Regions from separate parts of the Klebsiella sp. WP3-W18-ESBL-02 genome, predicted to be linked through region 1. Evidence: predicted binding sites of a transcription regulator. Region 1 holds the regulator's gene; each other region holds the start of a gene.
The links. The regulator PurR, encoded in region 1, represses purine synthesis genes. The targets are predictions, from matches to a motif close to CANGCAAACGTTTGCNTG.

Region 1 (7,926 bases):
GCGGCAAAATTTGCCATAATGCGCGCTACTTTTTCTGAGTTAAGAGATTCTGATGTCCGACAATGCGCAACTTAATGGTCTATGCGACCGTTTTCGTGGGTTTTATCCCGTGGTGATTGATGTTGAAACCGCCGGATTCAATGCCAAAACGGATGCCCTGCTCGAAATAGCGGCAATTACGTTGAAAATGGATGAGCAAGGCTGGCTGATGCCGGACAACACGTTACATTTCCACGTTGAACCGTTTGAGGGAGCGAACCTCGAGCCGGAGGCGCTGGCGTTTAACGGGATCGATCCGAATAACCCGCTGCGTGGCGCGGTCAGCGAATACGATGCGTTGCACGCCATCTTCAAAATGGTACGCAAGGGTATTAAAGATAGCGACTGTAACCGCGCGATTATGGTGGCCCACAACGCGACGTTCGATCATAGCTTTATGATGGCTGCCGCCGAGCGTGCATCGCTGAAACGCAACCCTTTCCATCCATTCGTGACCTTCGACACCGCCGCGCTGAGCGGGCTGGCGTTGGGACAGACGGTTTTATCGAAAGCCTGCGCTGCGGCAGGTATGAATTTCGACAGCAGCCAGGCCCACTCTGCCCTGTACGATACCGAGCAGACCGCCATTCTGTTCTGCGAGATCGTCAACCGCTGGAAACGTCTGGGCGGCTGGCCGCTGCCCGTCGTTGCGGAATAACGCAAAAAAAAGCGACCTGACGGTCGCTTTTTTATTTCTGCATAGCACTCCCCGATGCCGCGCAACGCGCCATCGGGATTGAAGATTTATTCCGCTTTTGGCTCTTCCGCTTTATACTTCGCCGCGGTTTCTTTGATCAGCGGCTGCAGTTCGCCACGCTGATACATTTCAATGATGATATCGCAGCCGCCAACCAGCTCGCCGTCAACCCACAGCTGCGGGAAGGTCGGCCAGTTTGCATATTTTGGCAGTTCGGCACGGATGTCCGGATTCTGCAGGATATCAACATAAGCAAAGCGTTCGCCGCAGGCAGACAGCGCCTGAACGGCCTGCGCAGAGAAACCGCAGCTTGGCAGCTTCGGGGAGCCTTTCATGTACAGCAGGATCGGGTTCTCAGCGATCTGGCGCTGAATTTTTTCAATTGTTTCGCTCATTGTCTTGCTTCCTCAAACTTCTTTTTACGGCAGTAGTCCACCATTGTAACGTTTTGCGGCCTGAACAGAAAATAACATTTTATTCACGCCTTATTATTTTATCCTCTGCGCATTGAAGTTGCCTTATAAATATGTGTTTATCGGCAGCTGGATGAAAAACCTGCTCATTTTTTAGCTCAAGCTGTATCAAATGATGTTTTTTTTTGCACTTGCTAACGAAACAGCGTTTTGGGATGAAAAACACTATTAACATTTCGTGTTTTTATGGATTAGAATCGTTGGGTTTTGTAAACCATACCCAGGCAAGGATATTTAGCCTGCATACTCAGAGGGTTGTTCAGTGGCGCAGATAAAAAAATGGTCGATCACGCTCTGTGCATTGTTGTTTACATCGTTATCGTTCACGCCGTTGGCGCATGCAACAGGGCATGCCAAAACACCGACGGCGCAAAAATCACTTCCCGTTAAGGGCAGTGAACGCAAGAAAAAGAATACGGTCAGCAAATCAACCAGCAAGAAAAAAACCAGCACCGTCGCGAAGAACAAAACCGCACCCGCGGTCAGCAAAGCGAAAAAGGCCGCTACCCCTTCACGTAAAACGGTCGCCAGCAAAACCCGCAAAGCCAGCGCGGTAAAAACCGCCAGCGTCGTGACAACCTGCAAGGCGACCCGCAAAGGGCATAAAAAAACCTGTACCACCAGCAAAGTAGAAAGTCAGCCCACCACCATCGCCCAGGCGCATAAAGTTCGCGTGCAGAAAGCGCAAAAAACCGCCATGAACAAACTGATGGGCCAGTTGGGTAAACCCTACCGCTGGGGCGGCAACTCGCCGCGTACCGGTTTCGATTGCAGCGGTCTGGTTTACTATGCTTATAAAGATCTGGTGAATATCCGTATTCCACGTACCGCTAACGAAATGTACCACCTGCGCGATGCCCGCCCGGTTGACCGCAGCGAGCTGGAAAGCGGTGATTTAGTCTTCTTCCGGACCCAGGGTCGCGGCACTGCCGATCACGTCGGCGTGTATGTTGGTAACGGTAAATTTATCCAGTCGCCTCGCACCGGTCAGGACATCCGCATTACCTCGCTGAGCGAAGACTACTGGGTACGCCACTATGTCGGCGCCCGTCGCGTGGTAACCCCGAAGACGATTCGTTAATTACTTACCCCGTTTGTTAATAAACGGGGTAAGCTTATCTTTTATCTCACCTTTTAATTTGCTACTCTATCCCCACTCAATACAAGGTTATTGAGAGTAAAAATAATAAAAGGAGAGTAGCAATGTCGTTCGAATTACCTGCATTACCGTATGCCAAAGACGCCCTGGTTCCGCATATTTCTGTGGAAACGCTTGAGTATCATTATGGTAAACACCACCAGACTTACGTCACCAACCTGAACAACCTGATCAAAGGCACCGCCTTTGAGGGTAAAACGCTCGAAGAGATCGTACGCACCTCTGAAGGCGGCGTGTTCAATAACGCGGCTCAGGTCTGGAACCACACCTTCTACTGGAACTGCCTGGCGCCGAACGCCGGTGGCGAACCGACCGGTGCCGTTGCAGAAGCGATTAACAAATCCTTCGGCAGCTTCGCCGACTTCAAAGCCCAGTTTACCGATGCCGCAGTGAAAAACTTCGGCGCAGGCTGGACCTGGCTTGTGAAGAAAGCTGACGGTTCTCTGGCCATCGTATCCACGTCTAACGCCGGCACCCCGCTGACCACCGACGCGAAGCCGCTGTTGACCGTCGACGTGTGGGAACATGCTTACTATATTGACTACCGCAACGCCCGCCCTAACTACCTGGAGCACTTCTGGGCTCTGGTGAACTGGGCGTTCGTGGCTGAAAATCTGGCTGCGTAAGCACAAAAAACCCGGCGTTGCCATGCTTCGCCGGGTGATATGCCATCGCGCAGAAGGCTTGCCTTCTGCGTTTTTTTTACTCGCTGACCAGCGCCTGCGCACCACGGCGACGGCCGCTGAAGAACACGACCGCCAGCGCCAGCGCAGCAACGATCGCCCCCATCACCGGTACAAAGCTGTAGCCCAGCCCGCCCGATATAACCGCACCGCCGGCCACGGCCCCCAGCGCATTACCGAGGTTAAACGCGCCAATATTCACCGACGACGAAAGCCCCGGCGCTTCGTGTGCTACCCGCATCACGCGCATCTGTAGCGGCGGCACCACGGCAAACGTTGCCGCGCCCCACACCACCATGCTAAACGCCGCCCCCACCTGGCTCTGCGCCAGCCAGGGAATGGCCAGCATAATGGCCATCAGCAGCAGCAAGAAACCTTTGAGCGTACCGCTAACCGAGCGGTCAGCAAATTTGCCGCCAAGGAAGTTGCCAATAGAGAAGCCAACGCCAATCAATACCAGCATCAACGTAATAAATCCCGGCGTGGCGTGCGTCAGGGTCCGCAATACCGGCGAAATGTAGGTATAAAGCGTAAACATCGCACCAGCGCCGAGCACGGTGGTCAGTAAGGCAGAAAGTACCTGTGGGCGCACCAGTACCGCCAGCTCACGCTTAACGTCCGGTTTTTCCCCTGCCCCACCCTTCGGCAGCGACAGCCACAGCCCCGCCATGGCGACAATCCCAAGGCCAGCGGTCGCCAGGAACGACATGCGCCAGCCAATGGTTTCACCCAGCCAGGTCGCCGCCGGAACGCCGCCGATATTGGCAATTGTCAGGCCCATAAACATGGTCGCTACCGCGCTCGCCTGCTTATGCTTCGGCACAACGCTCGCGGCAACCACCGACCCCAGACCAAAGAACGCGCCGTGGTTGAGGCTGGTAATAATGCGCGACAGCATCAGCGTGGTGTAGTCAGGCGAGATAGCCGACAGCACGTTACCAAGGGTAAAAATCGCCATCAGGAAAATCAGCGCATTGCGCCGCGCGCGATGAGACAACAGCAGCGTCATCAGCGGGGCCCCGACCATCACGCCCACGGCGTAGGCGCTGATCAACATTCCAGCGGCGGGAATAGAGACGTCAACGCCCTTCGCAATGACCGGCAGCAGCCCCATGGGCGAAAATTCGGTGGTCCCTATGCCAAAGGCGCCAATCGCCAGGGCAAGCAGGGGATAATTGACTTTCATGCAAAAACTCCGGTTGGCCGCGCACAGCTGGCGGCATGACAACATAGGGCAAAAGCATGACATCAATCACAGAAAATCAGAAGTGTACAAAACAGCAAAAGATTATTGCTAATTTGATAACAATTGACGGGAGGGAGCGAACTCCCTCACCGGAGGAATTAATGCAATACGGCGGTCAGTGCAGCGGCAACAATGAGCGCAAGCGTAATAATGGTAGTGGTGAGCGACAGCTTAAGTTCGGTACTCATCAATTTTTCTCCTTTTTATTGCCACAGTGAAACTGAGCTTACTCATTTTTGCACAGATAATCGTAAAAATCTTCACAGATTTAGCAGGATGTTGTTTTTTGCTCTTCCACTTTGCGTCGGGATACGTCAAAATTCGACGCTTATTTATAAGCGTACCGGCCATTGACCCCCTCCTGTCGTCCTGTATCGTTTTCCCGGCGAATCGCAATTCACAAAATTGCGTCAGGGTGTGTGAAGGCAAACGTTTTCCTTTCGATTTTTTCAGGGGCAGGCCAGGGTCTGGAGTGAGATGGAATGGCAACAATTAAAGATGTAGCGAAGCGCGCAAACGTTTCCACTACAACCGTATCACATGTAATTAACAAAACGCGTTTTGTCGCCGAAGAGACGCGTGAAGCGGTCTGGGCGGCGATTAAAGAACTGCACTACTCGCCGAGCGCCGTTGCCCGCAGCCTGAAGGTCAACCACACCAAATCCATTGGTTTGCTGGCCACCAGCAGTGAAGCAGCCTATTTTGCCGAAATTATTGAGGCCGTAGAGAAAAACTGCTTCCAGAAAGGGTATACCCTGATCCTCGGCAACGCGTGGAACAATCTTGAGAAGCAGCGCGCGTACCTGTCAATGATGGCGCAAAAGCGCGTCGACGGTCTGCTGGTCATGTGCTCAGAATACCCGGAGTCACTGCTCTCCATGCTGGAAGAGTATCGTCACATTCCAATGGTGGTGATGGACTGGGGCGAAGCCAAAGCCGATTTTACCGACTCGGTTATCGATAACGCCTTCGAAGGCGGTTATATGGCGGGCCGCTATCTGATCGAACGCGGCCATCGCGATATCGGCGTGATCCCGGGCCCGCTGGAGCGCAATACCGGCGCAGGCCGTCTGGCAGGCTTTATGAAAGCGATGGAAGAAGCGCAGATTAACGTACCGGCAAACTGGATTGTTCAGGGCGACTTTGAACCAGAATCCGGCTACCGGGCGATGCAGCAGATTCTGTCCCAGCACCCGCGCCCAACCGCCATCTTCTGCGGCGGCGATATTATGGCCATGGGCGCACTGTGTGCCGCCGATGAAATGGGGCTGCGCGTGCCGCAGGATATTTCGCTGATCGGGTATGATAACGTGCGTAACTCACGTTTCTTCACCCCCGCGCTGACCACTATCCATCAGCCGAAGGACTCGCTTGGCGAAACGGCCTTTAACATGCTGATGGATCGCATCGTCAGCAAGCGCGAAGAGTCACAGTCAATTGAGGTGCACCCGCGCCTGATTGAGCGTCGTTCTGTGGCCGACGGTCCATATCGCGACTACCGCCGTTAATCGCGTTCTGCGAGCGCCCTATACGGGCGTTCGCAGCCACTCCTCGTTCAGCGTCTCACTATCCCCCAGATACTCCAGCAGCCAGCTTAATGCCGGTGACGCTTCACTTTGCTGCCACGTGAGGCAACAGGCGGCATCCGGGAACGGGTTCTCCAGCGTCAGTGCGACCCACTCTCCGCTCTCCAGCCATGGCTGAGCCAGATGCCCCGGCACCATCGCCGCACATAAGCCGGCGGAAATACAGGTTTCTGACGACGCCCAATCCGGCACCACCACGCGTTTTTGGTTATCCAGCAGCCAGGTCGTACGCTTAGGCAGCGAACGTGAGGTATCCTCGCGCACCAGTGACGGCCAGTTGCGCAGTACATCATCGCTGAGCGGCCCATCCAGACGCGCCAGCGGATGTGCGCTGGACACCACGCAGTGCCAGTTGAGCATTCCCATATCCCTAAAAGCAAAGCGCCCCCCGACCGGAATCGCCTGCGTGGCGCCAATCGCCAGCTCGACGCGGCCGTCCGCCAGCGCATCCCATACGCCGTTAAAGACTTCCTGGTAAACAATCAGCTCAACGTCGCTAAAGTGACGGTAAAAATCGACGATCAGCTGGCGCGTACGCTGTGGCTTAACAATATTATCAACGGCAATCGCCAACTGGCCACGCCAGCCGTTGGCAATCTGCTGGCACTGCTGGCGGGTGATCTGCATTTTTTTGATAACAGACCGCCCTTCTTTCAGGAACCATGCCCCGGCAGGCGTTAATTCCACGTCGCGATGACGGCGTTCAAACAGCGGTACAGCCAGCCACTCTTCCAGCTGTCGTACCGTATAGCTTACCGCAGAAGGCACACGATGCAGTTCCTGCGCGGCGGCGCTAAAGCTACCGTTACGCGCTACCGCATCAACGACTTCAAGAGAATATTCAGACCACATTTTCTGCCTGCAAAAAATTTGAATCCATGGCTCAAATATTAGCGTTTCACAACCCTGAATGCACTCTCTACACTCGGCGGCAAGGTTAATATCAGATAATAAAGGGCAATTTATGCAACCTGGGAAAGGATTTTTAGTCTGGCTCGCGGGGCTGAGCGTGCTGGGTTTTCTGGCCACCGACATGTACCTGCCTGCTTTTGCTGCCATTCAGCAAGACCTGCAAACGCCGGCCTCGGCGGTCAGCGCCAGCCTGAGTTTGTTCCTGGCCGGCTTCGCCGTCGCGCAGCTGCTGTGGGGGCCGCTGTCTGACCGCTATGGCCGCAAACCCATTCTGCTGGCGGGCTTAACCATTTTCGCCGTGGGCTGTCTGGGGATGCTGTGGGTCCGTGACGGCACTACCCTGCTGGTGCTGCGCTTTGTGCAGGCGGTCGGTGTATGCGCCGCAGCCGTTACCTGGCAGGCAATGGTCACCGACTACTATCCGGCCCAGCGTACTAACCGCATTTTCGCAACCATCATGCCGCTCGTCGGGCTGTCACCCGCGCTGGCACCGCTGCTTGGCAGCTGGCTCCTGGTCCACTTTGACTGGCAGGCCATCTTTGCGACGCTGTTTATTATCACGCTGGTGCTGATGCTGCCGGCTTTTCGTCTCAAGCCCGCGCACAAAAAGCACGCCGTCAACGGAGAAAAGCTGACGTTTATGCGCCTGCTGCGCAGTAAAGACTATCGCGGTAACGTACTTATCTACGCCGCCTGCTCCGCCAGCTTCTTTGCCTGGTTGACCGGCTCGCCGTTTATCCTGCACGAAATGGGCTATAGCCCGACCGTCATTGGCCTGAGCTATGTGCCGCAGACAATCGCGTTCCTGATTGGTGGCTACGGTTGTCGCGCCGCACTGCAAAAATGGCAGGGTTCACAGCTGCTGCCATGGCTGCTTGTCGGGTTCGCACTGAGCGTCGTGGGAACCTGGGCCGTCGGCCTGGCCCGGGATGTGTCGCTGAGCGCACTGCTGATTCCGTTCTGCGTGATGGCCACCGCTAACGGCGCTATCTATCCGATCGTCGTGGCACAGGCGCTGAAGCCGTTCCCACAGGCCACCGGTCGCGCGGCGGCGTTGCAAAATACGCTTCAGCTCGGTCTGTGCTTCCTGGCCAGCCTGGCGGTATCGACACTGATTGCGACTCCGCTGCT
Region 2 (7,926 bases), 1.0 Mb from region 1:
GCGCACGCGGTTGTTGAACAGAATGGATTTCGCCCAGCCCTCGCCCGCACCGAGCACGTCACCGTAGGAGAAACCGCCGCAGGCCACCAGCGCCTGGAAGTCAGCCAGACCTGTACGGCCGGCCAGCAGGTCGCTCATATGGACGTCAATGGCATCAAAGCCCGCACGGTGGAAGGCGGCCGCCATCTCCACGTGCGAGTTGACGCCCTGTTCACGCAGCACGGCCACTTTCGGGCGCGCACCGGTCGCAATGTAAGGCGCCGCCACGTCAGTTGCGATATCAAAGGTGAGCTTCACGTTGAGGCCCGGGTCGTTATCGTTCGCTTTCGCGTCGTGTTCCTGATCGGCACACTCTGGGTTATCGCGCAGACGCTGCATCTGCCAGGTGGTTTCAGCCCACCACATACGCAGCGTAGTGCGGCTTTCGCTGAATACCGGCTGACCGTTGGCAGTCAGGGTGAAGCGGTCACCTTCAACGGCTTTACCGAGGAAGTGTACACAGTCTGCCAGGCCGTTGGCCGCCAGAATCGCTTCTACCGCTTCACGGTCAGCGGCACGAACCTGAATCACCGCGCCCAGCTCTTCGTTGAACAGCGCCGCCAGACGATCGTCGCCAAGCGTTGCCACGTCAGCTTCCACGCCGCAATGACCGGCAAAGGCCATCTCCGCCAGCGTCACCAGCAGGCCGCCGTCGGAACGGTCGTGATAGGCCAGCAGCTTACGCTGCGCAACCAGCGCCTGAATCGCCTCGTAGAAGCCTTTCAGCTGCGCAACGTCGCGCACGTCGGCCGGTTTATCGCCCAGTTGACGGTAGACCTGCGCCAGCGCGGTCGCACCCAGCGCGTTATGGCCCTTACCAAGGTCAATCAGCAGCAGGGCGTTATCTTCGGTGACCAGCTGCGGCGTGATGGTGTGACGCACGTCTTCCACGCGGGCAAAGGCGGAAATGACCAGCGACAGCGGCGAGGTCATTTCGCGCTGCTCGTTGCCTTCCTGCCAGCGGGTTTTCATCGACATGGAGTCTTTGCCCACCGGAATAGTCAGACCCAACTGCGGACACATCTCTTCGCCGATCGCTTTCACCGCTTCGTACAGCCCCGCGTCTTCGCCAGGGTGACCTGCCGCCGACATCCAGTTTGCCGAGAGTTTAATGTGTTTGATGTTGCCAATCTGGGTCGCGGCGATGTTAGTCAGCGCTTCGCCTACCGCCAGACGGGCGGAAGCCGCGAAGTCCAGCAGCGCAACGGGCGCACGCTCACCGATAGACATCGCTTCGCCGTAGTAGCTGTCGAGGCTGGCGGTGGTCACCGCGCAGTTGGCTACCGGGATCTGCCACGGGCCGACCATCTGGTCGCGCGCAACCATGCCGGTGACGGTACGGTCACCGATGGTCACGAGGAAAGTTTTCTCCGCCACGGTTGGCAGGTGCAGCACGCGGTTCACCGCATCGGCAATCGTAATGTGTTCACGGGCAAGCGCTTCGCCTTTCGCTTTCAGCGTCTGCACATCGCGAGTCATCTTCGGCGTTTTGCCGAGCAGAACGTCGAGCGGCATGTCGATTGGCTGATTGTCGAAGTGGCTGTCGCTGAGCGTCAGGTGCTTCTCTTCGGTGGCTTCACCGATGACCGCGTACGGCGCGCGTTCACGCTTACACAGCTCATCGAACAGCGGAAGCTGGTCAGCGGCTACCGCCAGCACGTAGCGTTCCTGGGATTCATTACACCAGATTTCCAGTGGGCTCATGCCCGGCTCATCGCTCAGGATGTCGCGCAGCTGGAATTTCCCGCCGCGTCCACCGTCGCTCACCAGTTCCGGCATGGCGTTAGACAGGCCGCCTGCGCCCACGTCGTGAATAAACAGAATCGGGTTGGCATCGCCCAGCTGCCAGCAGCGGTCGATCACTTCCTGACAGCGGCGTTCCATTTCCGGGTTGTCGCGCTGTACGGACGCGAAGTCGAGGTCGGCGTCAGACTGGCCGGAAGCCATTGAAGAGGCCGCACCGCCGCCAAGGCCGATATTCATCGCCGGGCCACCGAGCACGATCAGCTTCGCACCTACCACGATCTCGCCTTTCTGGACGTGATCGGCGCGGATGTTGCCGATCCCGCCCGCCAGCATGATCGGCTTGTGATAACCACGCAGCTCTTCGCCGTTGTGGCTGTTCACTTTTTCTTCGTAGGTACGGAAGTAACCGGTCAGCGCCGGACGACCGAATTCGTTGTTGAACGCTGCGCCGCCCAGCGGGCCGTCGGTCATGATATCCAGCGCGGTCACGATACGGTCCGGTTTGCCGAAATCTTCCTCCCACGGCTGTTCAAAGCCAGGGATACGCAGGTTAGAAACGGAGAACCCCACCAGCCCCGCTTTTGGCTTCGCGCCGCGGCCGGTAGCGCCTTCATCGCGAATTTCCCCGCCGGAGCCGGTTGCCGCGCCCGGCCATGGAGAGATAGCCGTCGGGTGGTTATGGGTTTCTACCTTCATCAGGATGTGCGCGGGCTCCTGATGGAAATCGTAGCGTCCGGTTTTGTGGTCGGCAAAGTAGCGGCCGACTTCAGAGCCTTCCATCACCGCGGCGTTGTCTTTATAGGCAGACAGCACGTGATCCGGCGTGGTTTCAAAGGTGTTTTTGATCATCTTAAACAGCGACTTCGGCTGCTGTTTACCGTCGATAATCCAATCGGCGTTAAAAATCTTGTGACGACAGTGCTCGGAGTTCGCCTGGGCGAACATGTACAGCTCGATGTCGTTCGGGTTGCGACCCAACTTGGTGAACGCATCCTGCAGGTAGTCAATTTCGTCGTCCGCCAGCGCCAGGCCAAGACGAATGTTGGCATCAATCAGCGCCTGACGGCCCTGCCCCAGCAGATCCACGCTGGCAACCGGTGCAGGCTGGTGATGAGCAAACAGTTTTTCGGCATCCTGCAGCGAGTCAAATACGCTCTCCATCATGCGATCGTGCAGTTCTGCCGCCACCGCGCCGAGTTGCTCAGCGGTCAGACTCGCGGCATCAACATAGTAGGCGACGCCGCGTTCCAGCCGCAGCACCTGATTCAGGCCGCAGTTATGTGCGATGTCGGTAGCTTTGGAAGACCAGGGAGAGATAGTGCCAGGGCGGGGAGTGACGAGCAGCAGTTTACCGGTAGGGGTATGGCTGTTCAGGCTTGGGCCATACTGCAACAATCGCTCAAGTCGGGCCCGCTCATCTTCGGTCAGCGGCGCGTCCAGGTCGGCAAAATGGACATACTCGGCGTATATATTGCTTACCGGGAGGTTGGCTGCCTGAAACCGCGTCAGCAGTTTGTTAATACGAAATGCAGACAGTGCAGGCGAACCACGCAGAATTTCCATCATAAGTCTCTCGTCTTCTCAGCTTTCAGTGTGCGCAATGGGGGAGAACGGCGGCTATTATAGAGAATCCTGCGGCCTGACGAAACCGTTTGCGTGGAAATAAAATCATCGTCCATCTTTAACATTCGGTGTGACGCGACTCGCGAATCAGTTGCCAACTGGCGCAATCTTAAGCAAAATGCCGCTCATTCTATAGCAACCCGCATCGCTATCAGGGAAACAAACTGGTATCAAAGCGAATTAACTATTTGAAAAAACTAAAGATTAATTATCTGCTGATCGGCGTTGTAACGCTGTTGTTGGCAGCGGCCCTTTGGCCCTCAATCCCCTGGTTTGGCAAACCAGAGAATCGCATCGCCGCCATTCAGGAGCGGGGGGAACTGCGCGTCAGTACCATACTGTCGCCGCTGACCTACACCACGGTCAACGGCAAAGACTACGGCCTCGATTATGAGCTGGCCCAGCAGTTCGCCGACTACCTTGGCGTTAAGCTGAAAATCACCGTTCGCCAGAACATTAGCCAGCTCTTTGACGATCTGGACCACGGCGACGCCGATATGCTGGCCGCGGGGCTGGTTTACAACAGCGAGCGCGTGCAGAACTACCAGGCCGGCCCCACCTACTATTCCGTGTCGCAGCAGTTGGTTTATCGCGTCGGCAGCCCGCGTCCCCGCAGCCTGGGTACCCTCACCGCCGGGCAGCTTACCGTCGCGCCGGGCCAGGTCGTCATCAACGATCTGCAAAGCTTAAAAGAGAAGACGTTTCCTGAGCTCAGCTGGAACGTAGACGAAAAGCGCGGCTCGGTAGATTTGATGCAGGCGGTCATCGATGGCAAGCTCAGCTACACCATCGCCGATTCTGTCGCTATCGGTCTGTTCCAGCGCGTCCATCCAGAGCTGGCGGTTGCCCTCGACGTCACTGACGAACAGCCCGTCACCTGGTTTAGTCTGAAAGACAACGACAACACGCTCTCCGCGGCCATGCTCGACTTCTTCAATAATATGAATGAAGACGGGGCGCTGGCTCGCCTTGAAGAGAAGTATCTCGGCCACGGCGATGATTTCGACTATGTGGATACCCGCTCATTCCTGCGCGCGGTGGATAACGTGCTGCCAGACCTGCGGCCGCTGTTTGAGAAGCATGCCAGCGAAATCGACTGGAAGCTGCTGGCGGCCATTTCCTACCAGGAGTCGCACTGGGACCCGCAGGCCACCTCCCCCACCGGGGTGCGTGGGCTGATGATGCTGACGAAAAATACCGCGCAAAGTTTAGGCCTGAGCGACCGTACCGACGCGGAACAGAGTATCAGCGGCGGCATGCGTTATTTACAGGATATGATGACCAAAGTGCCGGACAGCGTGCCGCAGGAAGAAAAAATCTGGTTTGCGCTGGCGGCCTACAACATGGGCTATGCCCACATGCTCGATGCCCGTGCGCTAACGGCGAAACAGAAGGGGAATCCGGATAGCTGGGCTGATGTCAAACAACGCCTGCCGTTGCTGAGCCAGAAACCCTGGTACAGCAAGCTGACCTACGGCTACGCGCGCGGCCACGAGGCCTACGCCTACGTCGAGAATATCCGTAAATATCAGATAAGCCTAGTAGGCTATTTGCAGGAAAAAGAGAAGAAGGCCACCGAACAGATGGCGATTGCCGAGGCCTATCCGGCGGTCTCGCCGGATGAGCTAAACCGTAATCACTACGGCCTGTTTTCCTTTATGCCGACGCCGAACCACAGCGACGCGCTGTCATTCTTAATGTCGAAGCATAAATAAGTTATTCCGCCGGCAGATTTGCCGCTTTCGCCGCCTGCTTCAGTGCCTTCTGCTGCTGGCGGCGGTGGCGGAAGAAATCGCTTAGCATCGCCGAGCATTCATCGGCCAGCACCCCTTCCGTCATCTCAACGCGGTGATTCATTCCCGGGTGATGCAGCACGTCAATCAGCGACCCAGCCGCGCCGGTTTTAGCGTCGCGGGCACCGAACACCAGACTGCCGATTCGGCCGTGGACCATTGCGCCTGCACACATCACGCAGGGCTCCAGCGTGACGTACAGCGTCGTGTCAATCAAACGGTAGTTCTGCAATACCAGCCCCCCCTGCCGCAGCGCCATAATCTCCGCGTGCGCGGTAGGATCGTGACGGCCGATCGGGCGGTTCCAGCCTTCACCAATCACCTGATTGTTATGCACCAGCACCGCGCCAACCGGCACCTCGCCTTCTTCCCAGGCGCGTTTAGCCAGCACCAGCGCATGGCGCATCCAGTATTCATGGTTCTGTTCAATGTCAGACAACGTCGGGACTCCAGGTGATAAAACGCGGCGCATTATACACAATATCCATCAAAGCGCAGCGCCGCTATTCCAGCTGCTCCAGCTCGCCGTGCGGGGTTACGCGCCAGCGATGCTCACAGAAAAAGAGTAGCGGGTTATCCTGTTTACTGTCGCTGTATCCGCTGTATAAGCGCAGCGGTGCGCCCAGACGCAGCTCTAACTGCGCCACCTTCTCATGCCCCAGGCAGCGTACCGACAGCACGCGTCCACCACAAGCGCGCCGCATCTGACTGCCGATAAGATTCACCCGAGCCAGCCAGGGAGCGTCAGCGTAGACCCGCTCCACCAGCGTTTGCGGCGACCCGGTAATCAGCCAGACGTCAGCATCCTGATGCTGGAGATAGCTATCCAAACGCGCCTGTACCCTCGGGAACGGCGTGACCGTGGCACGAAACCAGATAATAAAGCTCGCTTCCAGCGCGTTGAGCGTCGCTTCGCGCCGCCCGAAGGTGCAGCCCCACAGCAGAACGCTCATCGGCCAGCGGGCCGCGCGGCCTTTGATCAGCATTGCGATGCCGATAAACGGCAGCAGCGGCAGCACCAGCAGCGCATTAAGCGGCAGACGGCGCAGCAGATAGCGGATGAACGCGCCAAACAGATCCTGCTGATGCAGCGTGCCGTCGAGATCGAAAAACACCACGCGGCGAGAATTGCGTGTCAAAGAAGCCTCCTGTATTCCTCACTGAGCAAGCCCACAGACTAGCAGATTGCCCGCCCGCTTTCGCCAAACGGCGTCTCAACGACGCTGGTGCACGAAAAGAGTTGCGTTTTTACCGACACATGGAATATTTAATTCGGTATATTCCGTTATAATAGAATACATAATTCTTTCCGACGAGCAGATTGCTGCTCTGGCGCAGCAGAGTTATCGCGTCCATGAGGTTGTTATGAATTGTTTAATCAGTATCCGTCAGCGTTACCCCCAGTTGGCGCAAAGCGACCGTAAGCTGGCGGATTTTATTCTGGTGCAGCCGGATCTGGCGCGTCACTTAAGCTCACAGCAGCTGGCAAGCCAGGCGGGTGTCAGCCAGTCCAGCGTCGTGAAGTTCGCCCAGAAGCTGGGTTTTAAAGGCTTCCCCGCGCTGAAGCTGGCGCTGAGCGAAGCGCTGGCCAGCAACGCGAATCCCCACTCGGTCGCGGTACATAACCAGATTTGCGGCGACGATCCGCTGCGCCTGGTGGGTGAGAAGCTGATTAAGGACAACGTGGCGGCGATGCACGCCTCTTTGGACGTCAACAGCGAAGACAAGCTGCTGGAGACCGTTAACCTGCTGCGTAACGCGCGACGTATCGTCCTGACCGGCATTGGCGCATCGGGGCTGGTGGCGCGTAACTTTAGCTGGAAGTTGATGAAAATTGGCTTTAACGCCGTGGCGGAGCTGGACATGCACGCCCTACTGGCCACCGTCCAGGCGATGACCCAGGACGATCTGCTGCTCGCAGTGTCCTACTCCGGCGCCCGACGCGAAATCAATCTCGCCGCCGATGAAACGCTGCGGGTGGGTGGCAAGGTGCTGGCCATTACCGGCTTTTCACCAAATACCTTACAACAGCGCGCAACCCACTGCCTGTATACCATTGCCGAAGAGCAGGCAACGCGCAGCGCTGCCATCTCTTCCACCAGCGCGCAGATGATGCTAACCGACCTGCTGTTTATGGGGCTGGTTCAGCAGGATCTGGAAAATGCACCGGAGCGTATTCGCCACAGCGAAGCGCTAGTGAAAAAGCTGGTGTGATCGGCGGTGCGATTACCACAGAAAAGGTATGGCCTGAGTGGAAAATGAGCGTATAATGCGCGCCCTGTTTATTTTGTTTCTGAGAAATTCCTGATGGCGCTGTTAATCACCAAAAAATGTATCAACTGCGATATGTGCGAACCGGAATGCCCAAATCAGGCCATTTCGATGGGTGATAGCATCTATGAGATCAACAGCGATCGCTGCACCGAGTGCGTCGGCCATTACGATACGCCAACCTGTCAGAAAGTGTGCCCGATCCCGAATACAATCCTGAAGGATCCGGCACATCCTGAGACGGAAGAACAGCTGTGGGACAAGTTCGTCGTGCTGCACCACGCGGATAAAATTTAGCTTTCGACGATCACCGTCGCGCAGGCGTAGTGGCGCTCATCGGCGAGCGTCACATGCATATGCGCCACGCCCATTCGCTCTGCCAGCAGCTTTGCCTCACCCCATAACCTCAGCTTCGGTTTACCCATCTCATCGTTGTAAACTTCAAACTGGTTAA
Region 3 (7,926 bases), 920 kb from region 1:
CCCCAGTCAAGGCGGGACGCCAGATCCGGCAGGCCAAGATTGAGCTGACGCGGCGGGCGATCGCCGGTGATCAGCAGACGCGTATTACCCGATTCCAGAATGCGGTTGTAGAGGTTAAAGATCGCCATTTCCCACGGTTCGTCCCCCGCCACGCACTCGATATTATCGATGCAAACCAGCGAAAGCTGCTCCATCCCTTCCAGCACTTCCGGAACAAACCAGGTGCGCTTGTCCAGCGGAACGTATCCTACCGCATCGCCACGCTGTGAAAGTTCGGCGCAGGCCGCATGCAGCAAATGGCTACGCCCGGCGCCTTCGCGCGCCCAGATATAGATGTATCCGCTATGCTCCTGCCGCAGCACGTTTTGCAGTGCGGCAAGTAAAGAAGGGTTATCGCCCGGGAAGAAACTGGCAAAGGTTTCGTCATCGGGAAGATAAAGTGGCAAAGAGAGCTGTGCCGGTGCGTTCAGAGGAGACCTCAACATGGGCTTACGAAAAAACGGGAAGAGTTTACCACAGAAATAACCGATGAGAGAACCGGGCGGCGATCCCGCCCGGTCGTCGGATCACGACTTCGCTTCGTCGCTGTCCGCTGCGTCCAGCACCACTTCTTCCGGGCGCAGCACGCTGATAAGTTTAAAAATCAGACTCAGACAGATGCCGACGATGGTCGCCAGCGCCATCCCTTTCAGCTCGGCAGCACCGATGTGTACCTTCGCGCCGCTGACGCCAATGATCAGAATAACGGAGGTCAGGATCAGGTTCTGCGCTTTGCTGTAATCGACTTTTGATTCGATCAGCACGCGGATACCGGACGCGCCAATCACCCCGTACAGCAGCAGAGATACGCCGCCCATAACCGGCAGCGGGATAATCTGGATAGCCGCCGCCAGCTTACCGACGCAGGACAGCAGAATGGCAATAATCGCCGCACCGCCGATAACCCAGGTGCTGTACACGCGGGTAATCGCCATCACGCCGATGTTCTCACCGTAGGTGGTGTTCGGGGTAGAGCCGAAGAAGCCGGAAATCACCGTCGACAGGCCGTTAGCAAACATCGAGCGATGCAGACCCGGGTCACGAATCAGATCTTTTTTAACGATGTTCGCCGTCACCACCAGGTGACCAACGTGCTCGGCAATCACCACCAGCGCCGCGGGCAGAATGGTGAAAATGGCAAACCACTCAAAGCGCGGGGTGTAGAAGGTCGGCAGCGCGAACCAGTGTGCCTGGGCGATAGGCGTCGTATCAACCACGCCCATCACGAAGGAGAGCGCGTAGCCCACCAGCACGCCGATCAGAATCGGGATGATCGCCAGGAAACCACGGAACAGCACAGAGCCGAAGACGGTCACGCCCAGCGTAACCATCGAAATAATGATGGTTTTAGTGTCCGCAGACTGGCCGTCCGGCGGCAGCAGGCCCGCCATATTCGCCGCTACGCCCGCCAGCTCCAGACCGATGACGGCAACGATTGCGCCCATCGCCGCCGGCGGGAACATCACGTCCAGCCAGCCGGTACCCGCTTTCTTCACGATGAAAGAAACCAGGCAGAACAGCACGCCGCACATAATAAAGCCGCCCAGCGCGACTTCGTAACCTAACGGCAGCAGCAGCAGAACCGGCGAAATAAAGGCAAAGCTCGAGCCGAGGTAAGCCGGAATTTTACCTTTACAGATAAAGAGATACAGCAGCGTCCCGATACCGTTGAACAGCAGTACCGTCGCCGGGTTAATGTGGAACAGAACAGGCACCAGCACGGTTGCGCCAAACATGGCGAATAAATGCTGCAAGCTAAGCGGGATGGTCTGTAAAAGCGGTGGTCTTTCACTTACCCCAATTGCACGGCGCGTCATTGTGTTTTCCTCTGTGTTATTAGTCAGGTTTTTTTATTCAAAAAAAAGCCGACTATCAAAGTCGGCTCTTTTTATTTTTTCGTTTACTTCGTACCAAAAATCTTATCACCGGCATCGCCGAGGCCCGGAATAATGTATCCGTGCTCGTTCAGCCCCTGGTCGATCGACGCGGTATACAGCTCGATGTCCGGATGCGCTTTTTCCAGCGCCGCGATACCTTCCGGCGCGGCAACCAGTACCAGCACCTTAATGCTGGTGCAACCCGCATTTTTCAGCAGATCGATGGTCGCGATAACAGAGCCGCCGGTCGCCAGCATAGGGTCAACGATCAGCGCCATACGCTCATCAATGTTGGACACCAGCTTCTGGAAATACGGTACTGGCTCAAGCGTTTCTTCATTACGGTAGATACCGACTACGCTGATACGCGCGCTCGGAACGTTTTCCAGTACACCGTCCATCATGCCCAGGCCTGCGCGCAGGATTGGCACAACGGTAATTTTCTTACCCTTAATCTGGTCGATTTCTACCGGGCCGTTCCAGCCTTCGATAGTGACCTTTTCCGTTTCCAGATCGGCGGTGGCTTCATAAGTCAGCAGGCTGCCGACTTCGGAGGCGAGTTCACGGAAGCGTTTGGTACTAATGTCGTTCTCACGCATCAGGCCCAGCTTGTGTTTGACGAGTGGGTGTTTCACTTCCACAATCTTCATTCTCTTTCTCCTTTGAATAGGGCAACCACAAAAAAAATCGCGGGATTATACCGCTTTTTTTCGATTGCGCCATACCTGTGATGATTGACCAGGATCAAGCAAAGCGGCGAATGGGGCCCCACTCAGTATAAGACACAATAAAAATAAACCCCGACAAGCGGGGTTTTATATTTTTAATTCAGTGAGTTAAAGCTCACCACCGTTGGTCGCAATGACCCGTTGGTACCAGGCAAAAGATTTTTTGCGGCTGCGCGCCAGCGTGCCGTTGCCTTCGTTATCTTTATCCACGTAGATAAAGCCGTAGCGCTTTTTCATTTCGCCCGTGCCGGCGGACACCAGGTCAATACAGCCCCACGGGGTGTAGCCCATCAGATCCACGCCATCCTCTACCACCGCTTTTTTCATTTCGGCAATGTGTGCAGAGAGATAGTCGATACGGTACTGGTCGTTTACGGTGCCGTCGCTCTCCAGCACGTCAATCGCGCCAAAACCGTTTTCAACGATAAACAGCGGCAGCTGATAGTGGTCGTAGAACCAGTTCAGCGAGTAGCGCAGGCCTACCGGGTCAATCTGCCAGCCCCAGTCGGACTTCTGCACGTACGGGTTAGAGACCAGGCTGGTCGTTTCGTCATAGTCGAGCTGCGGGTTGTCTTCGGTCGCCTTGGTGGCAAACGACATATAGTAGCTAAAGCCGATGTAGTCGACGCAGCCCTGCGTCAGCGCCTGGCGGTCTTCCTCAGTGATATCCAGCGCAAAGCCGCGGCGCTCGAAGTAGTTCAGCAGATGCTGCGGATATTTACCGCGCACGTGGACGTCGGTGAACCAGTAGCGACGGTGCATGGCGTTCATTGCCATCATCATATCGTTCGGCGCGCAGGTCAGCGGGTAAATCGGGCACATCGCGATCATGCAGCCAATATGCAACGCCGGGTTAATTTCGCGCGCTGCTTTTACCGCTAGCGCACTCGCTACCAGCTCGTAGTGCGCCGCCTGATACATCACCGGCTCGCGGTCCTCGCCCGGTTGGTATTTCAGCCCGGAGTTAGTGAACGGCGCGAAATCTTCGTGGAAGTTTGCCTGGTTATTAATTTCGTTGAACGTCATCCAGTACTTCACTTTGTGCTGGTAACGGGTAAAGACCACTTTGGCAAAGCGAACGAAGAATTCAATCAGCTTACGGTTGCGCCAGCCACCGTATTCGGTCACGAGGTGATACGGCATCTCGAAGTGCGACAAGGTGATAACCGGCTCGATGCCGAGCTTCAGGCACTCATCGAACAGATCGTCGTAAAATTGCAGGCCGGCTTCGTTCGGCGTCAGCTCGTCGCCGTTGGGGAAAATACGCGTCCAGGCAATGGAAGTACGGAAGCATTTGTAGCCCATTTCGGCAAACAGCTGCAGATCCTCTTTATAGCGATGGTAGAAATCGATAGCGTCGTGATTCGGGTAGTTTTTTCCCGGCAGTACGCCGTCGGTAATTTCGCGTGGCACGCCGTGCGCGCCGGCGGTCATCACATCCGCGACGCTGATGCCCTTACCGCCCTCTTTCCAGCCGCCTTCGAGTTGATGTGCCGCTACCGCGCCGCCCCAGAGAAACCCAGCTTTAAATCCAGACATATCTTTCCCTCGTTAATCAGTAAGTTGTCGCTGCGAATGCTGCTGATTGAAATGGTAAACCGCGCCTATCAGCCCGGCGTCGTTGCCGTGGCTGACGGTATCGATGTTGTCGGCAATGCCAAACCAGGCCAGGTGCTCGCGCATCAGCGCCAGAAAACCCGGGCGCTCCACAATGCCGCCGCCGATAAGAATCGTCTGTGGGTCAAACAGATTGACCAGGTTATAGAGCCCCGTTCCGAGATCGTTGAAAAACTCGGCGACCAGGCGCTGACACACGGCGTCACCGGCGTCGAAGCGGTCAAAAATGTCTTCGCCGGTCACCGCCTCCAGCGCCAGGCCAAGGTGCTGCGCATAGCGATGACGAAGCACGCGCAGGGTGCAGTTTTCATTCATCGAGTAGCGGCGAACATCGCGAGCGCCGGGACGCGACGTTTGCATATAGCCAAATTCACCGGCACGAAAGCGCGCGCCGTGCACCAGTTGGTTGTTACAGAAAATGGCCCCGCCGATGCCGGTACCGATGGTCATCACCAGGAAATCGGAAAGCTCAGCCCCTTTTCCCTTCCAGCGTTCAGCCAGCAGCACGCAGTTCGCGTCGTTCTCAATGGCCACGGGCAGCCCGGAGCGTTCCTCCAGCCAGTCTTTGATGGCAAAGCGATCGAAGCGACGAATAGCGCCGCCCATTTCGATATAGCCGGTATGGGGGTTAACGTAGCCCGGCGCGCTGATGGCGATGCCTTCACACTCGGGGTGAGCGGCAATCCAACCTTCCATTGCCGCGAGGATCTGTTCACCGTCGCTGTTGCTGATTGGCTGTTTGCCTTTTTTTAGCAGTTCACCGCTGGCGGTGACCACCCCCATTTTTAACGCCGTACCCCCAATATCAAAAGCAGCAATGTTCATTCCATTCAGTCCCTTCTGGCCATTTTGCTTCGGTTTCCCCCACGGACGCCACAAAAACAGAAACCGGTTTCAGTCACATGATGTGGATTCCGCGTGGCGGATGCAAGGACAAGGCTGTACCCGGTTTCATTTTCGTGAGCAGTATCATATTTGACCGATTTTATCTGCCAAAGTCGGTAAAACCGAGGCACAAAAAATTGGGTGCAGAATAGGCTCGCAAACGTTTGCCTGGACTGATAGAATTGCGCCGATTTTTCTTGCTATCGCAATTGCGTGGAGACTTGCAGTGACCGACAAAACCTCTCTCAGCTATAAAGATGCCGGTGTTGATATTGACGCAGGAAACGCTCTGGTTGACCGTATCAAAGGGGTGGTGAAGAAAACGCGCCGCCCGGAAGTGATGGGTGGGCTAGGCGGTTTTGGCGCCCTGTGCGCGCTGCCGCAAAAATATCGTGAACCGGTGCTGGTTTCCGGCACTGACGGCGTTGGCACGAAGTTACGTTTAGCGATGGATCTGAAGCGTCATGACACCATCGGCATCGACCTGGTCGCCATGTGCGTGAACGACCTGGTCGTTCAAGGCGCTGAGCCGCTGTTCTTCCTCGACTACTACGCGACCGGTAAACTGGACGTTGATACCGCGGCGAGCGTCATCAACGGCATCGCCGAGGGCTGCCTGCAGTCAGGCTGTGCGCTGGTGGGCGGTGAAACCGCCGAGATGCCGGGCATGTACCACGGCGAAGATTACGATGTGGCCGGTTTCTGCGTCGGCGTAGTCGAAAAATCCGAAATTATCGACGGTAGCAAAGTGGCCGACGGCGACGTGCTGATTGCGCTGGGCTCCAGCGGCCCGCACTCTAACGGCTATTCGCTGGTGCGCAAGATTATTGAAGTGAGCGGCTGCAACCCGGACGACACCCAGCTTGAAGGCAAAACGCTGGCCGACCATCTGCTGGCCCCGACCCGTATTTACGTGAAGTCCGTTCTCGAACTGATTGCCAGCGTTGACGTCCACGCGATTGCTCACCTGACCGGCGGCGGCTTCTGGGAGAACATTCCACGCGTTCTGCCGGACAACACGCAGGCCGTGATTGACGAATCCTCCTGGCAATGGCCAGCGGTGTTCAACTGGCTGCAGGATGCCGGTAACGTCAGTCGTCATGAGATGTACCGCACCTTTAACTGCGGCGTTGGCATGGTCATCGCTCTGGCTGCCGATCAGGCGGACAAAGCCATCGCGCTGATGAACGAAAAAGGTGAAAACGCGTGGAAAATCGGCTATATCAAAGCCACAGATTCCGAACAGCGTGTGGTCATTGAGTAAATGAAAAATATCGTGGTGCTGATTTCCGGCAACGGCAGCAACTTACAGGCCATCATTGATGCCTGTGAGCAGAAAAGGATTCATGGCACCATTCGGGCGGTGTTCAGCAACAAGGCCGACGCTTTTGGCCTTGAGCGGGCACGTGAAGCGGGGATCCCGCAGCACGCGCTGGCCGCCAGTCAGTTTGCCAGCCGCGAAGCCTTTGACCGTGAGCTGATGCACGAAATTGACGCCTACGCGCCCGACGTGGTGGTGCTAGCAGGCTACATGCGTATCCTGAGCGCCGACTTCGTTCAGCACTATCAGGGACGGCTGCTTAACATTCACCCTTCCCTGCTGCCGAAATACCCGGGCCTGAATACTCATCGTCAGGCGCTGGAAAACGGCGATGCGGAGCACGGCACCTCGGTACACTTCGTCACCGAAGAGCTTGACGGTGGGCCGGTTATTTTGCAGGCCAAAGTGCCGGTTTTCGACGGCGACGACGAAGCGGAAATCACCTCACGCGTACAGGTTCAGGAACACGCCATCTACCCGATGGTGGTCGGCTGGTTCCTCGATGGCCGCCTGAAAATGCATGACAATCACGCCTGGCTCGACAATGTAAAGCTGCCGCCAGCCGGTTATGCGGCGGAATAAATTCCGTCACGATAGGCCTGATAAGCAGAGCGCCATCAGGCAAGCCGCGAGCACATTGCCGGATGGTGGCGTAAACGTCTTATCCAGCCGACATGGATGACCAAAGAGGGCCTTTATGGCCCTCTTTTTTATGCCCTTCTCCCGCGGAGTCAGTATGCGGAACGGGATAAAAATGCTTACATATCAAAACAGATATGAATATTTTGTTAGGTGAAATAGGATAACTGTCATACTGAGATGACACAGTTGGACATCGCCCGGCAAAGCTAGCAATATAAACAGCAAGACGACTTTGCCGCGTCCCGTGAATTAACCGGAGTGTGAGTAGTAATGGGTCAGGAAAAACTGTACATCGAAAAAGAACTGAGCTGGTTGTCCTTCAACGAGCGCGTCCTTCAGGAAGCGGCAGATAAAAGTAACCCGCTGATTGAGCGCATGCGTTTTCTGGGGATCTACTCCAACAACCTCGACGAATTCTATAAGGTTCGCTTTGCCGAGCTGAAGCGCCGCATCATCATTAGCGAAGAACAGGGTACGACCACGCATTCCCGCCATCTGCTGAGCAAAATCCAGGCCCGGGTGCTGAAGGCCGATCAGGAGTTCGACGGTCTGTACAACGAGCTGCTGCTGGAAATGGCGCGCAACCAAATCTTCCTGATTAACGAACGCCAGCTGTCCGTCAACCAACAGAGCTGGCTGCGCCATTACTTCAAACAGCACCTGCGCCAGCACATCACGCCCATTCTGCTGAACCGCGAAACCGACCTGGTGCAGTTCCTTAAAGATGACTACACCTACCTGGCGGTCGAAATCATTCGCGGCGACGAAATCAACTACGCGCTGCTGGAAATTCCGTCGGACAAAGTTCCACGCTTTG
Region 4 (7,926 bases), 2.2 Mb from region 1:
TTCCAGTGCGCGCTGAACGCCTTGTTATATTGCTCATACAGTTCACGCGTCGGATCGTAAGACACGTTCAGTAATTGAATATCCTTAGCCAGTACGCTGGTGGAAGCCAGCAAAAGAGTCAACCCTACGCCCCACTTGTTCATCGCCCGCTCTCTTATCTGTTGTGTTGTAATGGGGCTAGCCTGCCAGAAATCTAACCAATGATTAAAGAATAAAAAAAGATTGATTATGCAGTTTTGAAATATATGAAAGCGGACTCAGCGCGGATGCGCGAAATCACTCAGCGGGGGAAAATCAGAAGGGAAAAGCTTCCCCAGGAAGTTAGCAACCGCCCGGGGAGAGGTGGAATCAGACTTCTTCCATGCGGCCCAGCAGCGCCTGCAGACGATCCTGCCAGCCGCTCTGCTGTTCTTTCAGCTGGTTGTTTTCACGTTCCAGCTCTTCACGGCTATGCTGTGCAGCCTGTACATCCTGCGCCAGCGTGTTGTTCTTTTCTTTCAGCTCTTCGATTTCCATCTGCAACAGCGTGATGGTATCAATCGCCTGCTGAACTTTCGCTTCCAGTTTCTCAAACACTTCTAATGACATCGTCATACCTCTCCTGATCTTGCAAGGCGTTGATATCGTCCCGGAACCCCGGTGACGCCTTAACGTAAATAAGCGCACGGCTTGTGGTCGATTGTATGAAGCCCAGTAGCCCCTGTCCAGCGCCAGAGCCTGTAGATTGCGGTTCTCCGCAATTTTCGGTCTAGACCTGGAGCATAGACATCAATACTCATTAAATTGTTTACTGTTTAACAAGCGAAATGTTCCCTTCCTCACACTTTTCGTTCCAAAACTGTGCGTTTTTTGGCGCGAAAACGCTCATTTCTTGACGTGACACACACATTTCAATTTCGATATTTCTCGTTTACGCTCGTTAACGATAAATTAACACTATGCCTACAAGGCAACATGAGCGTCGCGAACGCTTATGCACACAATAATCATCAATTAGTCTTCAGGATTCCGATTATGAGCCAGACATCAACCTTAAAAGGCCAGTGCATCGCAGAGTTTCTCGGTACCGGGTTGTTGATATTTTTCGGCGTGGGATGTGTTGCTGCGCTGAAGGTCGCCGGTGCGAGCTTCGGCCAGTGGGAAATCAGTATCATCTGGGGTCTGGGCGTGGCGATGGCCATCTACCTGACCGCTGGGGTTTCCGGCGCGCATCTTAATCCGGCAGTGACCATTGCCCTGTGGCTGTTCGCCTGCTTCGACGGCCGCAAAGTCGTGCCGTTTATCGTTGCCCAGTTTGCTGGCGCCTTCTGCGCCGCCGCGCTGGTCTACGGTCTGTACTACAACCTTTTCATCGACTTCGAACACACGCACAATATGGTGCGCGGCAGCGTAGAAAGCCTTGAGCTGGCGGGTATTTTCTCCACCTATCCAAACCCGCATATCAATTTTGTGCAGGCATTCGCGGTAGAAATGGTGATTACCGCTATCCTGATGGGCGTTATCCTGGCGCTGACCGACGATGGCAACGGTATTCCGCGTGGGCCGCTGGCACCGCTGCTGATTGGCCTACTGATTGCAGTTATCGGCGCCTCCATGGGCCCGTTGACCGGCTTTGCGATGAACCCGGCGCGTGACATTGGGCCAAAAGCCTTCGCCTGGCTGGCAGGCTGGGGCGACGTCGCCTTCACCGGCGGCAAAGATATCCCGTATTTCCTGGTGCCGCTGTGTGCGCCAATCGTGGGCGCGGCGCTGGGCGCATTCAGCTACCGCAAGCTGATTGGCCGTCACCTGCCCTGCGACACCTGCGAGGTTGAAGAGCCGAAAGCGGCCTCCAGCCAGAATCAACACAATGCTTCGCTGTAATCTGACTACGGAACGTTCATTATGACTGACAAAAAATATATCGTTGCGCTCGACCAGGGCACCACCAGCTCCCGCGCCGTCGTTATGGATCATGACGCCAATATCATCAGTGTTTCACAGCGCGAATTTGAACAAATTTATCCAAAGCCAGGCTGGGTTGAGCATGACCCTATGGAGATTTGGGCGACCCAGAGCTCCACGCTCGTCGAAGTGCTGGCAAAAGCCGACATTAGCTCTGACCAGATTGCCGCTATCGGTATTACCAACCAGCGTGAAACGACCGTCGTGTGGGAACGCGAAACCGGTAAGCCGATTTACAACGCCATCGTCTGGCAGTGCCGCCGTACGGCGGATATCTGCGAGCAGCTCAAGCGCGACGGTATGGAAGAGTACGTGCGTAGCGCCACCGGCCTGGTGGTCGACCCGTACTTCTCCGGAACCAAAGTGAAGTGGATCCTCGACCACGTTGAAGGCTCCCGCGAGCGCGCAAGACGCGGCGAACTGTTGTTCGGCACCGTCGACACCTGGCTTATCTGGAAAATGACCCAGGGCCGCGTGCACGTTACCGATTACACCAACGCTTCGCGCACCATGCTGTTCAACATCAACACCCTTGAGTGGGATGACAAAATGCTGGACGCGCTGGATATTCCGCGCGCCATGCTGCCGGAAGTGCGCAAGTCATCCGAAGTGTACGGCCAGACCAACATCGGCGGCAAAGGCGGTACCCGTATTCCTATCGCCGGGATTGCCGGTGACCAGCAGGCGGCGCTGTTCGGCCAGCTGTGCGTGAAGGAAGGGATGGCGAAAAACACCTACGGCACCGGCTGCTTTATGCTGATGAACACCGGTGAAAAAGCGGTGGCTTCCAGCCACGGCCTGCTAACCACCATCGCCTGCGGCCCGCGCGGTGAGGTGAACTACGCGCTGGAAGGTGCGGTGTTTATGGCTGGCGCTTCTATTCAGTGGCTGCGCGACGAGATGAAGCTGATTAGCGACGCCTTCGACTCCGAATACTTCGCCACCAAAGTGAAGGACACCAACGGCGTGTACGTGGTACCTGCGTTTACCGGCCTCGGCGCACCGTACTGGGACCCGTACGCTCGCGGTGCCATCTTCGGTCTGACCCGCGGCGTGAACTCGAATCACATTATCCGCGCGACGCTGGAGTCTATCGCCTACCAGACGCGTGACGTGCTGGAGGCAATGCAGGCCGACTCCGGCATTCGTCTGCACGCCCTGCGCGTCGACGGCGGTGCGGTTGCCAACAACTTCCTGATGCAGTTCCAGTCCGACATTCTGGGCACCCGCGTAGAACGCCCGGAAGTCCGTGAAGTCACGGCGCTGGGCGCGGCCTACCTTGCTGGCCTGGCGGTCGGCTTCTGGCAGAATCTGGATGAGCTGCAGGAGAAAGCGGTCATTGAGCGCGAATTCCGCCCGGGCATTGAGACAACCGAGCGTAACTTCCGCTACAGCGGCTGGAAAAAAGCGGTGAAACGCGCGCTGGCGTGGGAAGAGCACGAAGAATAAGACAACGTGCAGAGGTATGTAGGCCTGATAAGCGAAGCGCCATCAGGCAAAAAAATGCCGGAGCCGACCTCCGGCATTTTCACATTAAGCAAACATCGGCAGCATCAAATACAGCTTAATCACCAGGGCATTGACGATATCAATAAAGAACGCGCCGACCATCGGCACCACCAGGAACGCCGTATGCGACGGTCCAAAACGCTCGGTAATAGCCTGCATATTGGCAATCGCCGTAGGCGTCGCGCCTAAACCAAAACCACAGTGCCCCGCGGCCAGCACCGCCGCATCGTAGTTTTTGCCCATCATCCGGTAGGTCACGAAAATGGCGTACAGCCCCATTGCCATTGCCTGCGTGGCCAGAATCACCAGCATCGGCAGCGCCAGCGACGCCAGCTCCCACAGCTTCAGGCTCATCAGCGCCATCGCCAGAAACAGCGACAGGCTCACGTTGCCCATCACCGAAACCGCGCGTTCAAACACGCGATAAAAGCCCAAAAGCGCCATCCCGTTGCTGAGGATCACCCCCACAAACAGCACGCAGACGAAGGTTGGCAGCTCCAGCGCCGTGCCTGCCAGCAGTTGCGCAATGACTTTACCTGCCGTCAGACAAATAGCGATCATGGCGATCGTTTCAATCAGCACCAGCGAGGTAATGCTGCGCCCGACGTCCGGTTTTTCAAACGCCGTCGGTACGGCCTGGTCATCCGGCGTTCCATTCGGCGACGACGAATGCTTCACCAGATAACGCGCCACCGGGCCGCCAATCAGGCCGCCGAGCACCAGACCAAACGTGGCACAGGCCATCGCCACTTCGGTAGCATTGGCAAACCCGTAGCGCTCGATAAACAGTTTACTCCACGCCGCGCCGGTACCATGACCGCCGGAGAGAGTAATAGAACCGGCCAGCAGACCCATCAGCGGGTCCAGCCCCAGCAGCTTCGCCATACCGATGCCCAGCGCGTTTTGCAGCAGCAGCAGCCCGACCACCACGATCAGGAACGTACCCAGCACTTTGCCGCCCGCGCGCAGGCTGGCGATATTAGCATTCAGGCCAATGGTGGCGAAGAACGCCAGCATAAGCGGGTCCTTCAGGCTCATGTCGAAGTCAATCTCCCAGCCGATACTCTGCTTTAATACCAGCAGCGCGAGCGCGACCAGCAGGCCGCCCGCAACGGGCTCGGGGATAGTGTATTTTTTGAGAAGGGGGACACTCTGGACCAGCTTGCGTCCGAGCAGCAACACCAGCGTTGCGGCAACGAGCGTCGATAAGGTATCAAGATGAAACATAATTACAGCTCCTTACTAAACGCATGATCCATTCATACGCGACCAATTTCCGATGTCGAGATCGCCTCCTCATGAGACGTCGGCCCAAAGTTTAAGCTCGAAAAGCGCGAAAGTGATAGAAAAAGGTACGATTTGTCCTCATTTTCGTTAAGCGACCCGATTAAGCCCTGCTTTTTGTCCGCCTATTTTCCGCAATTTTTCATGGTTACTGAATGCAACCGTTTGCTTTTACCAACCAGTCGGCTAAAATCGCCACTTTTCCACCACGAGATAGCCTCTGAGATGTCCTCTAACACACTCGATCAAGCCAATGCGCAACCGATTGCGCATAAGCAAACCAGCGAACTGATTTACCGCCTGGAAGACCGTCCGCCGCTTCCGCAAACCCTGTTTGCCGCGCTCCAGCACCTGCTGGCGATGTTTGTGGCGGTGATCACCCCAGCGCTGCTGATCTGCCAGGCTCTCGGCCTCCCGGCTCAGGATACCCAGCACATTATCAGCATGTCGTTATTCGCTTCCGGTGTGGCATCTATCATTCAGATTAAAGCCTGGGGCCCGGTGGGTTCCGGTCTGCTGTCGATTCAGGGCACCAGCTTCAACTTCGTGGCGCCGCTGATTATGGGCGGCACGGCGCTGAAAACCGGCGGTGCGGACGTGCCAACCATGATGGCAGCGCTGTTCGGTACCCTGATGCTGGCCAGCTGTACAGAGATGGTGTTATCTCGCGTACTGCATCTGGCACGTCGCGTGATTACGCCGCTGGTCTCCGGCGTGGTGGTAATGATTATCGGCCTGTCGCTGATTCAGGTCGGCCTGACCTCCATCGGCGGCGGCTACGCGGCGATGGCCAACAATACCTTCGGCGCGCCGAAAAACCTGCTGCTGGCGGGCGTGGTGCTGGGCATGATTATTCTGCTTAACCGTCAGCGTAACCCGTACCTGCGCATCGCCTCACTGGTCATCGCCATGGCGGCGGGCTACCTGCTGGCATGGTTCCTCGGCATGCTGCCGGAAAACACCACGCCGTCGAACACCAGCCTGATTATGGTACCGACGCCGTTGTACTATGGCTTAGGCATCGACTGGAACCTGCTGCTGCCGCTGATGCTGGTGTTTATGATCACCTCGCTGGAAACTATCGGCGACATTACCGCCACCTCTGACGTTTCCGAGCAGCCGGTCTCAGGCCCGGTCTATATGAAACGCCTGAAGGGCGGCGTGCTGGCAAACGGCCTCAATTCCTGCGTCTCTGCGGTGTTCAATACCTTCCCGAACTCCTGCTTTGGCCAGAATAACGGTGTGATTCAGCTAACCGGCGTCGCCAGCCGCTATGTGGGCTTCGTGGTGGCGCTGATGCTGATCGTCCTCGGCCTGTTCCCGGCGGTCAGCGGCTTTGTGCAGCACATTCCGGAACCGGTACTCGGCGGGGCAACGCTGGTGATGTTCGGCACGATCGCCGCGTCGGGCGTGCGCATTGTCTCGCGCGAACCGCTGAACCGCCGCGCCATCCTGATTATTGCGCTGTCGCTGGCCGTGGGTCTGGGCGTTTCTCAGCAGCCGCAGATCCTGCAGTTCGCCCCGGACTGGCTGAAAAACCTGCTTTCTTCCGGCATCGCAGCCGGCGGTATCACCGCTATTATCCTGAACCTGATCTTCCCGGCCGAAAAAGAGTAACCCTCTGCGCGGCAGTGGCAACGCCCACTGCCGCCGACATCGAATAATACGATTCCCGCCTTGAGGATTGCGCATAAATCATGCATAACAGGTTTATGTGCCCTTCTCAGGACGGAAGATCATGAAATTTCTTGGAAAGCTCATTATCTGGCTGCTTATCGCCCTGCTGCTGGTGATTCTGGCCTTCTACTTTCTGCTGCAAACGCGCTGGGGCGCGCGCCATATCAGCCAGTGGCTAAGCGACAACACGGCATGGCAGGTGACGTTCGACGCCATGGATCACCGCTTCTCCTCCCCTTCGCACATCCTGCTGCAAAACGTCACCTTTGGCCGCGACGGTAAACCCGCCACGCTGGTCGCGAAAAGCGTGGATATTGGCCTGAGCTCACGGCAGATTACCGATCCGCTGCACGTCGACACCATTCTGTTACAGGACGGTACGCTGAACCTGCCGCCCGCCGCCGCGCCGCTGCCGTTTGCCGCCGATCGCCTACAGCTCAGTAATATGGCGCTAAACAGCCCGGAAACCGGCTGGGCGCTCAGCGCACAGCGCGTTTCGGGCGGCGTGATGCCGTGGGCGCCAGAAGCGGGTAACGTGCTGGGGAAAAAAGCGCGGATTCAAATGAGCGCCGGTTCGCTATCGCTGAACGGCGTGCCCGCCACCCAGGTACTGATTGAAGGCGAGATTAACGGCGGCGAAGTCACCCTGACCACCGTCGGCGCGGATATTGCGCGCGGTTCACTCACCGGCAACGCCCGCCGTAGCGCCGACGGCAGCTGGGTCGTGGACAATCTGCGCCTCAACGACATCCGCATGCAAAGCGATAAACCGCTGCGCGACTTCCTTGCTCCCCTGGCCACCGTGCCATCGCTACAGATTGGCCGCCTCGACGTCACCGATGCCCGCCTGCAGGGGCCAGACTGGGCGGTGACCGACCTCGACCTGAACCTGCGCAACCTGACGCTCAGCCAGGGCAGCTGGCAGAGCACCGACGGTAAAATATCACTCAACGCCAGCGAATTCATTTACGGCTCGCTGCACCTGTTCGACCCGATCCTCAACGCCGAATTCTCGCCGCAGGGCATTGACCTGCGCCAGTTTACCTCACGCTGGGAGGGCGGCATGGTGCGCAGCGCTGGCCACTGGTACCGTAACGCCAATGCGCTGGTGCTGGATGACGCGGTGTTCGCCGGGCTGGAGTACACGCTGCCGGAAAACTGGAAAACGCTGTGGATGGAACAGCTGCCGCCGTGGCTGGAGAGCGTCACGCTGAAAAAATTTGGCGCCAGCCGCAACCTGGTGATTGATATCGACCCTGACTTTCCATGGCAGGTGACCGCATTAGACGGCTACGGCGCCAATCTGCAGCTGGTGAAGGGCCACCGGTGGGGCGTATGGGGCGGTAGCGCAACGCTCAACGGCGCGGCGGCAACCTTCAACCGCATTGACGTGCGTCGCCCGTCAATGCGGTTGAACGCCGATGCGTCGAACGTGAATATCAGCGAACTGAGCGCCTTTACCGAGAAAGGGATTCTGGAAGCCACCGCCACGGTATCACAGCAGCCGCAGCG

Region 2: purL (phosphoribosylformylglycinamidine synthase) is a predicted target of PurR. The motif match lies at 3,427-3,444, and genes of this name have one in related genera.
Region 3: purM (phosphoribosylformylglycinamidine cyclo-ligase) is a predicted target of PurR. The motif match lies at 5,300-5,317, and genes of this name have one in related genera.
Region 4: H7R56_RS00745 (nucleobase:cation symporter-2 family protein) is a predicted target of PurR. The motif match lies at 4,892-4,909, and genes of this name have one in related genera.

Annotation. Positions count from the first base shown of each region.
Region 1 covers NZ_AP021972.1:2,353,061-2,360,986, reverse strand. The annotation lists gene rnt (ribonuclease T) at 53-697, shown strand; gene grxD (monothiol glutaredoxin 4) at 784-1,131, opposite strand; gene H7R56_RS11155 (C40 family peptidase) at 1,472-2,290, shown strand; gene sodB (superoxide dismutase [Fe]) at 2,413-2,994, shown strand; gene H7R56_RS11145 (MFS transporter) at 3,071-4,237, opposite strand; gene H7R56_RS11140 (cytochrome bd-I oxidase subunit CydH) at 4,396-4,485, opposite strand; gene purR (HTH-type transcriptional repressor PurR) at 4,780-5,805, shown strand; gene punR (DNA-binding transcriptional activator PunR) at 5,824-6,735, opposite strand; gene punC (purine nucleoside transporter PunC) at 6,848-7,926, shown strand, end outside.
Region 2 covers NZ_AP021972.1:1,345,029-1,352,954, reverse strand. The annotation lists gene purL (phosphoribosylformylglycinamidine synthase) at 1-3,351, opposite strand, end outside; gene mltF (membrane-bound lytic murein transglycosylase MltF) at 3,597-5,123, shown strand; gene tadA (tRNA adenosine(34) deaminase TadA) at 5,125-5,673, opposite strand; gene yfhb (phosphatidylglycerophosphatase C) at 5,705-6,340, opposite strand; gene H7R56_RS06480 (MurR/RpiR family transcriptional regulator) at 6,567-7,415, shown strand; gene H7R56_RS06475 (YfhL family 4Fe-4S dicluster ferredoxin) at 7,509-7,769, shown strand; gene acpS (holo-ACP synthase) at 7,766-7,926, opposite strand, start outside.
Region 3 covers NZ_AP021972.1:1,432,848-1,440,773, reverse strand. The annotation lists gene H7R56_RS06860 (DnaA inactivator Hda) at 1-470, opposite strand, end outside; gene uraA (uracil permease) at 567-1,856, opposite strand; gene upp (uracil phosphoribosyltransferase) at 1,940-2,566, opposite strand; gene H7R56_RS06845 (6-phospho-beta-glucosidase) at 2,753-4,183, opposite strand; gene bglK (beta-glucoside kinase BglK) at 4,196-5,086, opposite strand; gene purM (phosphoribosylformylglycinamidine cyclo-ligase) at 5,373-6,410, shown strand; gene purN (phosphoribosylglycinamide formyltransferase) at 6,411-7,049, shown strand; gene ppk1 (polyphosphate kinase 1) at 7,380-7,926, shown strand, end outside.
Region 4 covers NZ_AP021972.1:156,081-164,006, reverse strand. The annotation lists gene H7R56_RS00770 (sulfate ABC transporter substrate-binding protein) at 1-143, opposite strand, end outside; gene zapB (septal ring assembly protein ZapB) at 349-594, opposite strand; gene H7R56_RS00760 (MIP/aquaporin family protein) at 1,015-1,863, shown strand; gene glpK (glycerol kinase GlpK) at 1,885-3,393, shown strand; gene gltS (sodium/glutamate symporter) at 3,478-4,680, opposite strand; gene H7R56_RS00745 (nucleobase:cation symporter-2 family protein) at 4,963-6,354, shown strand; gene H7R56_RS00740 (AsmA family protein) at 6,476-7,926, shown strand, end outside.